3 linked regions of the Sphaerotilus montanus genome follow. The protein of the gene in region 2 interacts with the protein of the main gene of each other region in a pairwise test. Links are inferred from orthologs where the notes say so. Each region holds a gene or a part of one and is shown on either strand. Other genes may lie near its edges. The genes, in order: odhB, lpdA and BDD16_RS15280.

What was found.
Region 1: the proteins of lpdA (region 2) and odhB interact in binary tests that used the Escherichia coli proteins (3 or more experiments, as listed by UniProt). The link is inferred for Sphaerotilus montanus from one-to-one orthologs.
Region 3: the proteins of lpdA (region 2) and BDD16_RS15280 interact in binary tests that used the Escherichia coli proteins (3 or more experiments, as listed by UniProt). The link is inferred for Sphaerotilus montanus from one-to-one orthologs.

What each region holds. Positions count from the first base shown.
Region 1 is NZ_JACCFH010000001.1:3,736,056-3,739,130, reverse strand. What follows is about bases 8-2,931. They hold odhB (2-oxoglutarate dehydrogenase complex dihydrolipoyllysine-residue succinyltransferase), read right to left. Parts: upstream 2,123-2,931; coding sequence 893-2,122; downstream 8-892. Other genes in these bases: BDD16_RS17000 (2-oxoglutarate dehydrogenase E1 component), read right to left, coding at 2,144-2,931; lpdA (dihydrolipoyl dehydrogenase), read right to left, coding at 8-809. In the rest of the region: more of lpdA, read right to left, coding at 1-7; more of BDD16_RS17000, read right to left, coding at 2,932-3,075. UniProt on the Escherichia coli protein: E2 component of the 2-oxoglutarate dehydrogenase (OGDH) complex which catalyzes the second step in the conversion of 2-oxoglutarate to succinyl-CoA and CO(2).
Region 2 is NZ_JACCFH010000001.1:3,121,163-3,124,229, reverse strand. The notes cover bases 109-3,024. They hold lpdA (dihydrolipoyl dehydrogenase), read right to left. Parts: upstream 2,521-3,024; coding sequence 697-2,520; downstream 109-696. Other genes in these bases: aceF (dihydrolipoyllysine-residue acetyltransferase), read right to left, coding at 2,536-3,024; BDD16_RS14275 (transposase), read right to left, coding at 109-409. Outside these bases: more of BDD16_RS14275, read right to left, coding at 1-108; more of aceF, read right to left, coding at 3,025-3,067. UniProt on the Escherichia coli protein: Lipoamide dehydrogenase is a component of the glycine cleavage system as well as of the alpha-ketoacid dehydrogenase complexes.
Region 3 is NZ_JACCFH010000001.1:3,341,257-3,344,468, reverse strand. Bases 139-3,199 are described here. They hold BDD16_RS15280 (UvrD-helicase domain-containing protein), read left to right. Parts: upstream 139-523; coding sequence 524-2,875; downstream 2,876-3,199. Other genes in these bases: BDD16_RS15275 (hypothetical protein), read right to left, coding at 2,895-3,134; BDD16_RS15285 (discoidin domain-containing protein), read right to left, coding at 139-293. In the rest of the region: more of BDD16_RS15285, read right to left, coding at 1-138. UniProt on the Escherichia coli protein: A helicase with DNA-dependent ATPase activity. Unwinds DNA duplexes with 3'-5' polarity. Translocates on single-stranded DNA with 3'-5' polarity. Initiates unwinding more efficiently from a nicked substrate than double-stranded DNA.

The sequences.
Region 1 (3,075 bases), 610 kb from region 2 along the record:
GTCTGCTCCGCACCCTTGGCGTCGGCGAAGAACACGACCACGCCGTCACCCGACGCGTCGACCTTGGAGATCTTCACGCCGAACTCGAACTTCAGGCCCTGCTTCTTGAACGCCTTCAGCGCTTCCTTGGCCACGCCTTCGTCGGCGGCGCCCAGGAAACCGGGCATCGCTTCCAGGATGGTGACTTCTGCACCCAGGCGGCGCCAGACCGAGCCCATCTCCAGGCCGATCACGCCCGAGCCGATCACGCCCAGCTTGGCCGGCACCGCGCCGATGCGCAGCGCGCCGTCGTTCGACAGGATCTTCTCTTCATCGAACGCAGCACCCGGCAGCGCGCGGGCGTTGGAGCCAGTCGCGACGATGACGTTCTTGGCCGTCAGCACTTCGTTGGCAGCGCCCGCGACGTTGATTTCATAGCCGCCTTCGACCGCCTTGGCGAACGAGCCGCGGCCGTGGAAGAAGCTGACCTTGTTCTTCTTCAGCAGGAACAGGATGCCGTCGTTGTTCTGCTTCACGACGGTGTTCTTGCGGCCGACCATCTTGGCCACGTCCATCTTCAGGTTGTCCAGGCTGATGCCGTGGTCGCCAAAGTGGTGGGCGGCGTGCTCGTAATGCTCCGAGGACTGCAGCAGGGCCTTGGACGGGATGCAGCCGACGTTGGTGCAGGTGCCGCCAGGGGCCGGGCCGCCCTTCTCGTTCTTCCATTCGTCGATGCAGGCGACCTGGAAGCCCAGTTGTGCTGCGCGGATGGCAGCGATGTAGCCGCCGGGGCCGCCGCCGATCACGACGACATCAAATTGCTTGGACATGGTGAATTCCTGAAGTCTTGGCAGAACGCCCCCGAAGGGGCGTCCGAAATCACGTCAGTTCGACGCAGAGGCGCAGAGGTCGCTCAGATGTCGAACAGCAGGCGGGCCGGGTCTTCCAGCGCTTCCTTCATCGTCACCAGACCCAGGACGGCTTCGCGGCCGTCGATGATGCGGTGGTCGTAGGACATCGCCAGGTAGTTGATCGGGCGCACCACGACCTGACCGTTTTCCACCACCGCGCGGTCCTTGGTCGCGTGCACGCCCAGGATGGCCGACTGCGGCGGGTTGATGATCGGGGTCGACAGCATGGAGCCGAAGGTGCCGCCGTTCGAGATCGAGAACGTGCCGCCCGTCAGGTCGTCCATCGAGATCTTGCCTTCCTTGGCCTTCTTGCCAAATTCGGCGATCTTCTTCTCGATGTCAGCGAAGGTCATCTGGTCAGCGTTGCGCAGGATCGGCACCACCAGGCCACGGGGCGAACCGACGGCGATGCCGATGTCGAAGTAGCCGTGGTAGACGATGTCGTTGCCATCGACCGAGGCGTTCAGGACCGGGAACTTCTTCAGCGCAGCGACCGCGGCCTTGACGAAGAACGACATGAAGCCGAGCTTGATGCCGTGTTCCTTCTCGAACTTGTCCTGGAAGCGCTTGCGCATGTCCATCAGCGGCGCCATGTTCACTTCGTTGAACGTGGTCAGGATGGCGTTCTGCGACTGCGACTGCAGCAGGCGCTCGGCCACGCGGGCACGCAGGCGGCTCATCGGCACGCGCTGTTCGGCGCGGTCACCCAGGGCCACCGGCGCAGCGGGTGCGGCCACGGCCGGCGGCTTGGCAGCCACCGGCGCCGGAGCCGCCTTGGCCCCCGCGGCGACGGCACCCAGCACATCACCCTTGGTGACACGGCCATCCTTGCCGGAGCCGGCGACATCGCCGACGCTCAGGCCGTTGTCGGCCAGCAGCTTGGCAGCAGCGGGCATGGCGACATCGCCCTTGCTGGCGGCCACGGGTGCGGCGGCCACTGCCGTCGTGGCAGGAATGGCCGCGATCTGCAGCGGGCTGACCGCCACCTGTCCGTCGGTGTCGATCTTGGCGATCACCTGTTCGCTGGCGACCGTGCCGCCGTCGCCGACGACCAGTGCAACCAGCACGCCAGCGGCGGGCGCCGGCACTTCGAGCACGACCTTGTCGGTCTCGATCTCGATGAGGATCTCGTCGATCGCCACGGCATCACCGGGCTTCTTCTTCCACTGCAGCATGGTTGCTTCCGCAACCGACTCGGACAACTGGGGGACTTTGACTTCAACAATGGCCATGATGGTAGGAACCTGTTTGGATTACTTGGTGAGCACGAAGCCCTTGAGCTTGCCGAATGCCTGGTCGAGCAGCGTCTTCTGCTGCTCCTGGTGCAGGTGCGCGTAGCCGACCGCCGGCGATGCAGAGGCCGGACGACCGGCGTAGCCGAGCTTCTGACCGTCCTGCATGTTCTCGTGGATGTAGTGCTGCACGAAGAACCAGGCGCCCTGGTTCTGCGGCTCGTCCTGGCACCACACGAGGTCGGTCAGGTTCGGATACTTCTTCAGTTCGTTGGCAAACGCCTTGTGCGGGAAGGGATAGAGCTGTTCGACGCGGAGGATGGCCACGTCGCCGGACTTCTTCTCTTCGCGCTTCTTGACCAGGTCGTAGTAGACCTTGCCCGAGCAGGCGATGACACGCTTGACCTTCTCCGGATTGATGTCGGCCTTCTGCTCCGCGATGACGGTGCGGAATTCGCCCTTGGTGAAGTCGCTCACCGGCGAGGTCGCATCCTTGTTGCGCAGCAGCGACTTCGGCGTGAACAGCACCAGCGGCTTGCGCAGCGAACGCACCATCTGGCGGCGCAGCACATGGAAGATCTGGCTGGCCGTGGTCGGCTGCACGATCTGCATGTTGGTGTCGGCAGCCAGCTGCATGAAGCGCTCCAGACGGGCAGAGGAGTGCTCCGGACCCTGGCCTTCGTAGCCGTGCGGCAGCATCAGCGTCAGGCCGTTGACGCGGCCCCACTTCACTTCGCCGGAGGCGATGAACTGGTCGATCACGACCTGCGCGCCGTTGGCGAAGTCACCGAACTGCGCTTCCCAGATGGTCAGCGTGTTGGGTTCGGCCGCGGCGTAGCCGTATTCGAAGCCCAGCACGGCCTCTTCCGACAGGATCGAGTCGATGACGGTGAACGTGGCCTGGTTGTCGGCGACGTGCTGCGCGGGGATGTAGGTGCCTTCGTCCCACTTCT
Region 2 (3,067 bases):
GCCACGCGGCGCTGCGCTCATCCATGGGCAGCCTGGCGTTCACCGTGGTGCCCCCGCGGTGGATCTCCACCGTGATGTCGGGGGGCCGGGGTACCGTCGGCGGCACCGGCTGGGCATCGAGCACGGCGTGATGCTCGGCTTCGCGCATCGGCAACTGCACGAAGCCCGCCAACGCCGGCGCAACGCTGGTGGCTGTGGCCTTCGAGGCGCCACCGCCGGCCGCCGCTTCATGGACCCAGCGGCGCAGCATGTTGGCGTTCAGGCCGTTGGCCAGCGCTACGGCCGCCACCGATGCGCCAGGCTGCCGCGCCAGCTCGATCACTCGCGCCTTGAATTCCGGAGAATGCCGCCGCCAGCGTCGCTTGGCCGCTGCAGCAACGTCTTGGGTTCCGATTTGAGAAGTGTCCATGTGTCCACGCATTTGTTCGTGGACACAAGCATCCTCGCACGGCCCTCACCATTCAATGTGACTTGGCCGGACGGATACGTTTCGAAGGCTATTTGTTCGTTCACAGGATCTCCCTTGGTGTTGCGGCGGCTGATGCAGAAAAGTGTACCTACGCACGATCTTGGCTCTGCACGCCGATTCAGTACAGAAATGGCAAAAAGCCCGACCGGCTCACACCGATCGGGCTTTTCTTCGCAGACGTTGAAGCGCTGCGTGGGTACCCGCTTTCGCGGGTATGACGGATCGCCTTACTTCTTGCTCGGCGGCAGATCCGTACAACTGCCGTGCGCGACCTCAGCCGCCATCCCGATCGACTCACCCAGCGTCGGATGCGGATGAATCGTCTTCCCGATGTCCACCGCGTCCGCGCCCATCTCGATCGCCAGCGCGATCTCGCCGATCATGTCGCCCGCGTGCGTGCCGACGATGCCGCCGCCGAGGATCTTGCCGTGGCCGTGGGCCTCGGGTGAATCGTCGAACAGCAGCTTCGTGAAGCCTTCGTCGCGGCCGTTGGCGATCGCGCGACCGGACGCCGTCCACGGGAACAGGCCCTTCTTGACCTTGATCCCCTGCGCCTTCGCCTGGTCCTCGGTCAGCCCGACCCACGCCACTTCCGGATCGGTGTAGGCCACGCTCGGGATCACGCGGGCGTTGAACGCAGCCGAGGCCAGTTCCTTGTTGCCCTGCAGCGTGCCGGCGATGACTTCCGCCGCGACGTGCGCCTCATGCACCGCCTTGTGCGCCAGCATCGGCTGCCCGACGATGTCGCCGATGGCGAAGATGTGCGGCACGTTGGTGCGCATCTGGATGTCGACGTTGATGAAGCCGCGATCGGTCACGGCCACACCCGCCTTGTCAGCCGCGAGCTTCTTGCCATTGGGCGTGCGGCCCACAGCTTGCAGCACCAGGTCGTAGACGCCTTCCGACTTCGTGCCGTCCAGCCCCTCGAACTGCACCTTGATGCCTTCGGGGGAGGCTTCGGCGCCGACGGTCTTCGTCTTCAACAGGATGTTGTCGAAGCGCTTGGCGTTCATCTTCTGCCAGACCTTGACGAGGTCGCGGTCCGCGCCCTGCATCAGCCCGTCGAGCATCTCCACCACGTCCAGGCGGGCGCCCAGCGTGCTGTAGACGGTGCCCATTTCGAGGCCGATGATGCCGCCGCCGACGATGAGCATCTTCTTCGGCACGGCCTTGAGCGCGAGCGCCCCGGTCGAGTCGACGATGCGCTCATCCTGCGGGAAGAACGGCAGGCGCACGGCTTGCGAGCCCGCCGCGATGATGGCGTGCTTGAACTTGACGACCTTGGCACCGCCCGCGCGCTCCGTGCCCGCGCCCGTGGTCTCTTCGACCTGGACGTGGTACGGGTCGAGGAACTGGCCGACGCCGCGCACGGTGGTGACCTTGCGCATCTTGGCCATCGCGGCGAGGCCGCCGGTCAGCTTGCCGATGACCTTGTCCTTGTGGCCACGCAGCTTGTCGATGTTCAGGCTCGGGGCACCGAACTCGACGCCCAGGTCACCCAGGTGCGACACCTCGTCCATCACGGCCGCGACGTGCAGCAGCGCCTTCGACGGGATGCAGCCGACGTTCAGGCAGACACCACCCAGCGTCGCATAACGCTCGACGATGACGACCTTCAGGCCCAGGTCGGCCGCGCGGAACGCCGCCGAGTAGCCGCCGGGGCCGGCGCCGAGCACGAGCAAATCGCACTCGACATCGGCCGCGCCGCTGTAGCTGCCGGCAGGACCAGCGGCGACCGCCACCGGAGCCGGCGCCGCGACCGGAGCCGCTGCAGCAGGTGCCGGGGCCGGCGCTGCGGCAGCAGCCGCCGCATCCGCGCTGTCCAGCACCAGGATCACGCTGCCCTGGTTCATCTTGTCGCCGATGGCAACCTTCAGCTCCTTGACCACGCCCGCATGGCTCGACGGAATTTCCATCGACGCCTTGTCGGATTCGACCGTGATCAGGCTCTGCTCGGCCTTCACCGTGTCGCCGGGTTTCACCAGCAGCTCGATGATCGCCACGTCCTTGAAGTCGCCGATGTCGGGGACTTGTACTTCGATCAATGCCATGTCAGTTCCTTCCGATCACAGCACGATGCGGCGGAAGTCCGCCAGCAGCGATGCGAAGTAGACGTTGAAGCGGGCGGCAGACGCGCCGTCGATGACACGGTGGTCCCATGACAGCGACAGCGGGAGCATCAGGCGCGGCTGGAACTGCTTGCCGTCCCACTTCGGCTCGATCTGGCTCTTGCAGACGCCCATGATCGCGACTTCCGGCGCGTTGATGATCGGCGTGAAGTACCGGCCACCGATGCCGCCCAGCGACGAGATCGTGAAGCAGGCGCCGCTCATGTCGGCCGGACCCAGCTTGCCGTCGCGTGCCTTCTTGGCCAGGTCGCCCATCTCCTGGCTGATCTGGACAATGCCCTTCTTGTCGCAGTCCTTGATGACCGGGACCACCAGGCCGTTGGGCGTGTCCGCCGCGAAGCCGATGTGGAAGTAGTTCTTCAGCACCAGCTGCTCGCCGTCGAGCGAGGAGTTGAACTCGGGGAACTTCTTCAGTGCCGCGACCGCCGCCTTGATCATGAAGGCCAGCATCGTGACCTTGACGCCGGAC
Region 3 (3,212 bases), 220 kb from region 2 along the record:
CCCGACCCGCCGAAGCTGAACTTCTCCTCGGCCGACCACATCAGCAGCCGCCCGTCCGGCAGGTTGGCCGCCGACACCGGCACCAGCGGCAAGGTCTTGACCGCCGACCAGCGCGCCAGATTCGGCTGCACGGCGGCCAGCGCCTGGCGGCGGACCAGCGGTGCGGTGGTCGATGCCGTCCCGGTCGCGTTGGTCGCGTCAGGCTCCTCGCTGTTGCACGCCAGCAGTGCCGCCGTGGCGGTCAGCAGCAGCATGCGCCTCGGCAGGCGCCAGGAAGAGCACGGAAGGTTCATGGTGGCGGAGCCGGCGGCGGCGCGGCTATTTGTTTCTAATTGTGTTTAATGGTACGAAATGAACACCCTGCCGGCGGCGCCGTGCGCACCCGCATTCGCAGGTGTCCGCCACACCGGAACCGCCCGTGTCCGCCCGACTTGTGCAGTTGCGGGCCATCGGCCGCCCGATGACCGGGCCATTCAGACCCGCCACGTAGAATTTCCCGATGCACGAATCCCCGGACTCCCCGATGCCCCACGACCCCGCCGCGCCGGTGTCGTCCCGCCTGCTCGCCAACCTCAACCCCGAACAGCTCGCCGCGGTCACGCTGCCGCCCGAGCCGGGGCTCATCCTGGCGGGCGCCGGATCGGGCAAGACCCGTGTGCTGACCACCCGCATCGCCTGGCTGCTGCAGACCGGCCAGGTCTCGCCGGGCGGGCTGATGGCGGTGACCTTCACGAACAAGGCCGCCAAGGAGATGCTCACGCGGCTCGGCGCGATGCTCCCGTTCAATGTGCGCGGCATGTGGATCGGCACCTTCCACGGCCTGTGCAACCGCTTCCTGCGCGCGCACTGGAAACAGGCCGGCCTGCCGCAGTCGTTCCAGATCCTCGACAGCGGCGACTCGCTCAGCGCGGTCAAGCGGGTCATCAAGGGCATGAAGCTCGACGAGGAGCGGTTTGTCCCGAAGCAGGTCGCCTGGTTCATCGCCGGCGCCAAGGAAGAAGGCAAGCGCCCGAAGGACGTGGACGTGCACGACCCGCACAGCCAGAAGCTCGCCGAGATCTACCAGGCCTACGAGGACCAGTGCCAGCGCGAGGGCGTGGTCGACTTCGCCGAGCTGATGCTGCGCAGTTACGAGCTGATGCGCGACGATGCCGCGCTGCGCCAGCACTACCGCCACCGCTTCCAGCACATCCTGGTCGACGAGTTCCAGGACACCAACCGGCTGCAGTACGCCTGGCTGAAGATGTTCGCGGGCGATCCGGCGCAGGGGGATGTGCCATGCGCGGTGTTCGCCGTCGGCGATGACGACCAGAGCATCTACGCCTTCCGCGGCGCCCGCGTGGGCAACATGGCCGACTTCGAGCGCGAGTTCCGGGTCGCCAGGCTGATCAAGCTGGAACGCAATTACCGCAGCTTCGGCAACATCCTCGACTCCGCCAACGCGCTGATCTCGCGCAACACCGGGCGGCTGGGCAAGAACCTGCGCACCGAGGCCGGGCCGGGCGAGCCGGTGCGGATCTACGAAGCGACGAGCGATTTCGCGGAAGCGGCGTGGCTGCTGGAGGAGCTGCAGCAGTTGCACCGGGGTGGCATGGCGCGCTCGGAATGCGCCCTGCTCTACCGCAGCAATGCGCAGTCGCGGGTGATCGAATCGGCGCTGTTCAATGCGGGCGTGCCCTACCGCGTGTATGGCGGCCTGCGCTTCTTCGAGCGCGCCGAGGTGAAACACGCGCTGGCCTACCTGCGCCTGATCGAGAACCCGAACGACGACACCAGCTTCCTGCGTGTCGTCAACTTCCCCGCCCGCGGCATCGGCACGCGCTCGGTCGAGCAGTTGCAGGAGGTCGCCCGCGCCAGCGGCCGCAGCCTGTACCAGGGCGTCAGCGGCCTGGGTGGCACGGCGGGCGCCAAGGTCGCCGCCTTCAACCGCCTGATCGACGGCCTGCGCGCCAGCACCCAGGGCCAGACGCTGCGCGTGATCATCGAGCAGGTGCTCGCCGCCAGCGGGCTGATCGACTTCTACCGCACCGAGAAGGAAGGCCAGGACCGCATCGAGAACCTGGAGGAACTCGTCAACGCGGCGGAAGCGTTTGTCACGATCGAGGGCTTCGGCAAGGACGCGGTGGCGCTGCCGGTGGACGAGATGGGCCAGACCGGACCGACGGCCAGCGAGCTGCTGCCGGACGCGGAGACGGGCGAGATCCTGTCACCGCTGGCCGCCTTCCTGACCCACGCCGCGCTGGAAGCCGGTGACAACCAGGCGCAGGCCGGGCAGGACGCCGTGCAGATGATGACGGTCCACGCCGCCAAGGGGCTGGAGTTCGACGCGGTCTTCATCACCGGGCTGGAAGAAGGCTTGTTCCCGCACGAGAACTCGGTCACCGAGGCCGACGGGCTGGAGGAAGAGCGCCGGCTGATGTACGTCGCGATCACCCGCGCCCGCCAGCGGCTCTACATCAGCCACAGCCAGACGCGCATGCTGCACGGCCAGACGCGCTACAACGTGAAGAGCCGCTTCCTGGACGAGCTGCCCGAGGAAGCGCTGAAGTGGCTCACGCCGAAGCGGCAGGCCTTCGGGTCGGGTGCGGGCTTTGGTGGCGGCTACGGCGCGCCGTCACGGCCGGCGTGGACACCGGCACCGGCACCACCGCCCTCGTGGGCATCTCCCGTGCCGGCGGCGATGGCGCGCAGTGCGGCCGAGTCCTCCGGCCATGGTCTGCGGCCGAAACAGGCGGTCTTCCACAACAAGTTCGGCGAGGGCGTGGTGCTGGCGCTGGAAGGCAAGGGAGCCGACGCCCGCGCCCAGGTCAATTTCGGCCGCCACGGCACCAAGTGGCTGGCGCTCAGCGTCGCCAAGCTGACGCCGATCGACTGATCGGCCTCTGGCGGCGAGATCAGTCGCCGCTGGACGGCGTCACCACATCGATCGTCTTCTCGATCACCTTGCCGGTGACCTTGACGCCGGTGGAGACGACCGCCCCCGTGATGGAGATCGCGGCCCCGGCGGTGGCACCGGCCACGGCCATCACGCCGCAGCCGCCCAGGGCGAACGTGGCCGCCAGCACGGCGGCACCGGCCAGACGTCGGCCTGGCAAGGAAGAGGTGGAAGCAGCAGTGCGCGCGTCGACAGTCATGGCAGTGGTGGCCCGGGGCAGCAGTGGAACAGGCGTCCATTGTCCGGCGGACAGGCTGTCACCGATCTGCCTTGATGC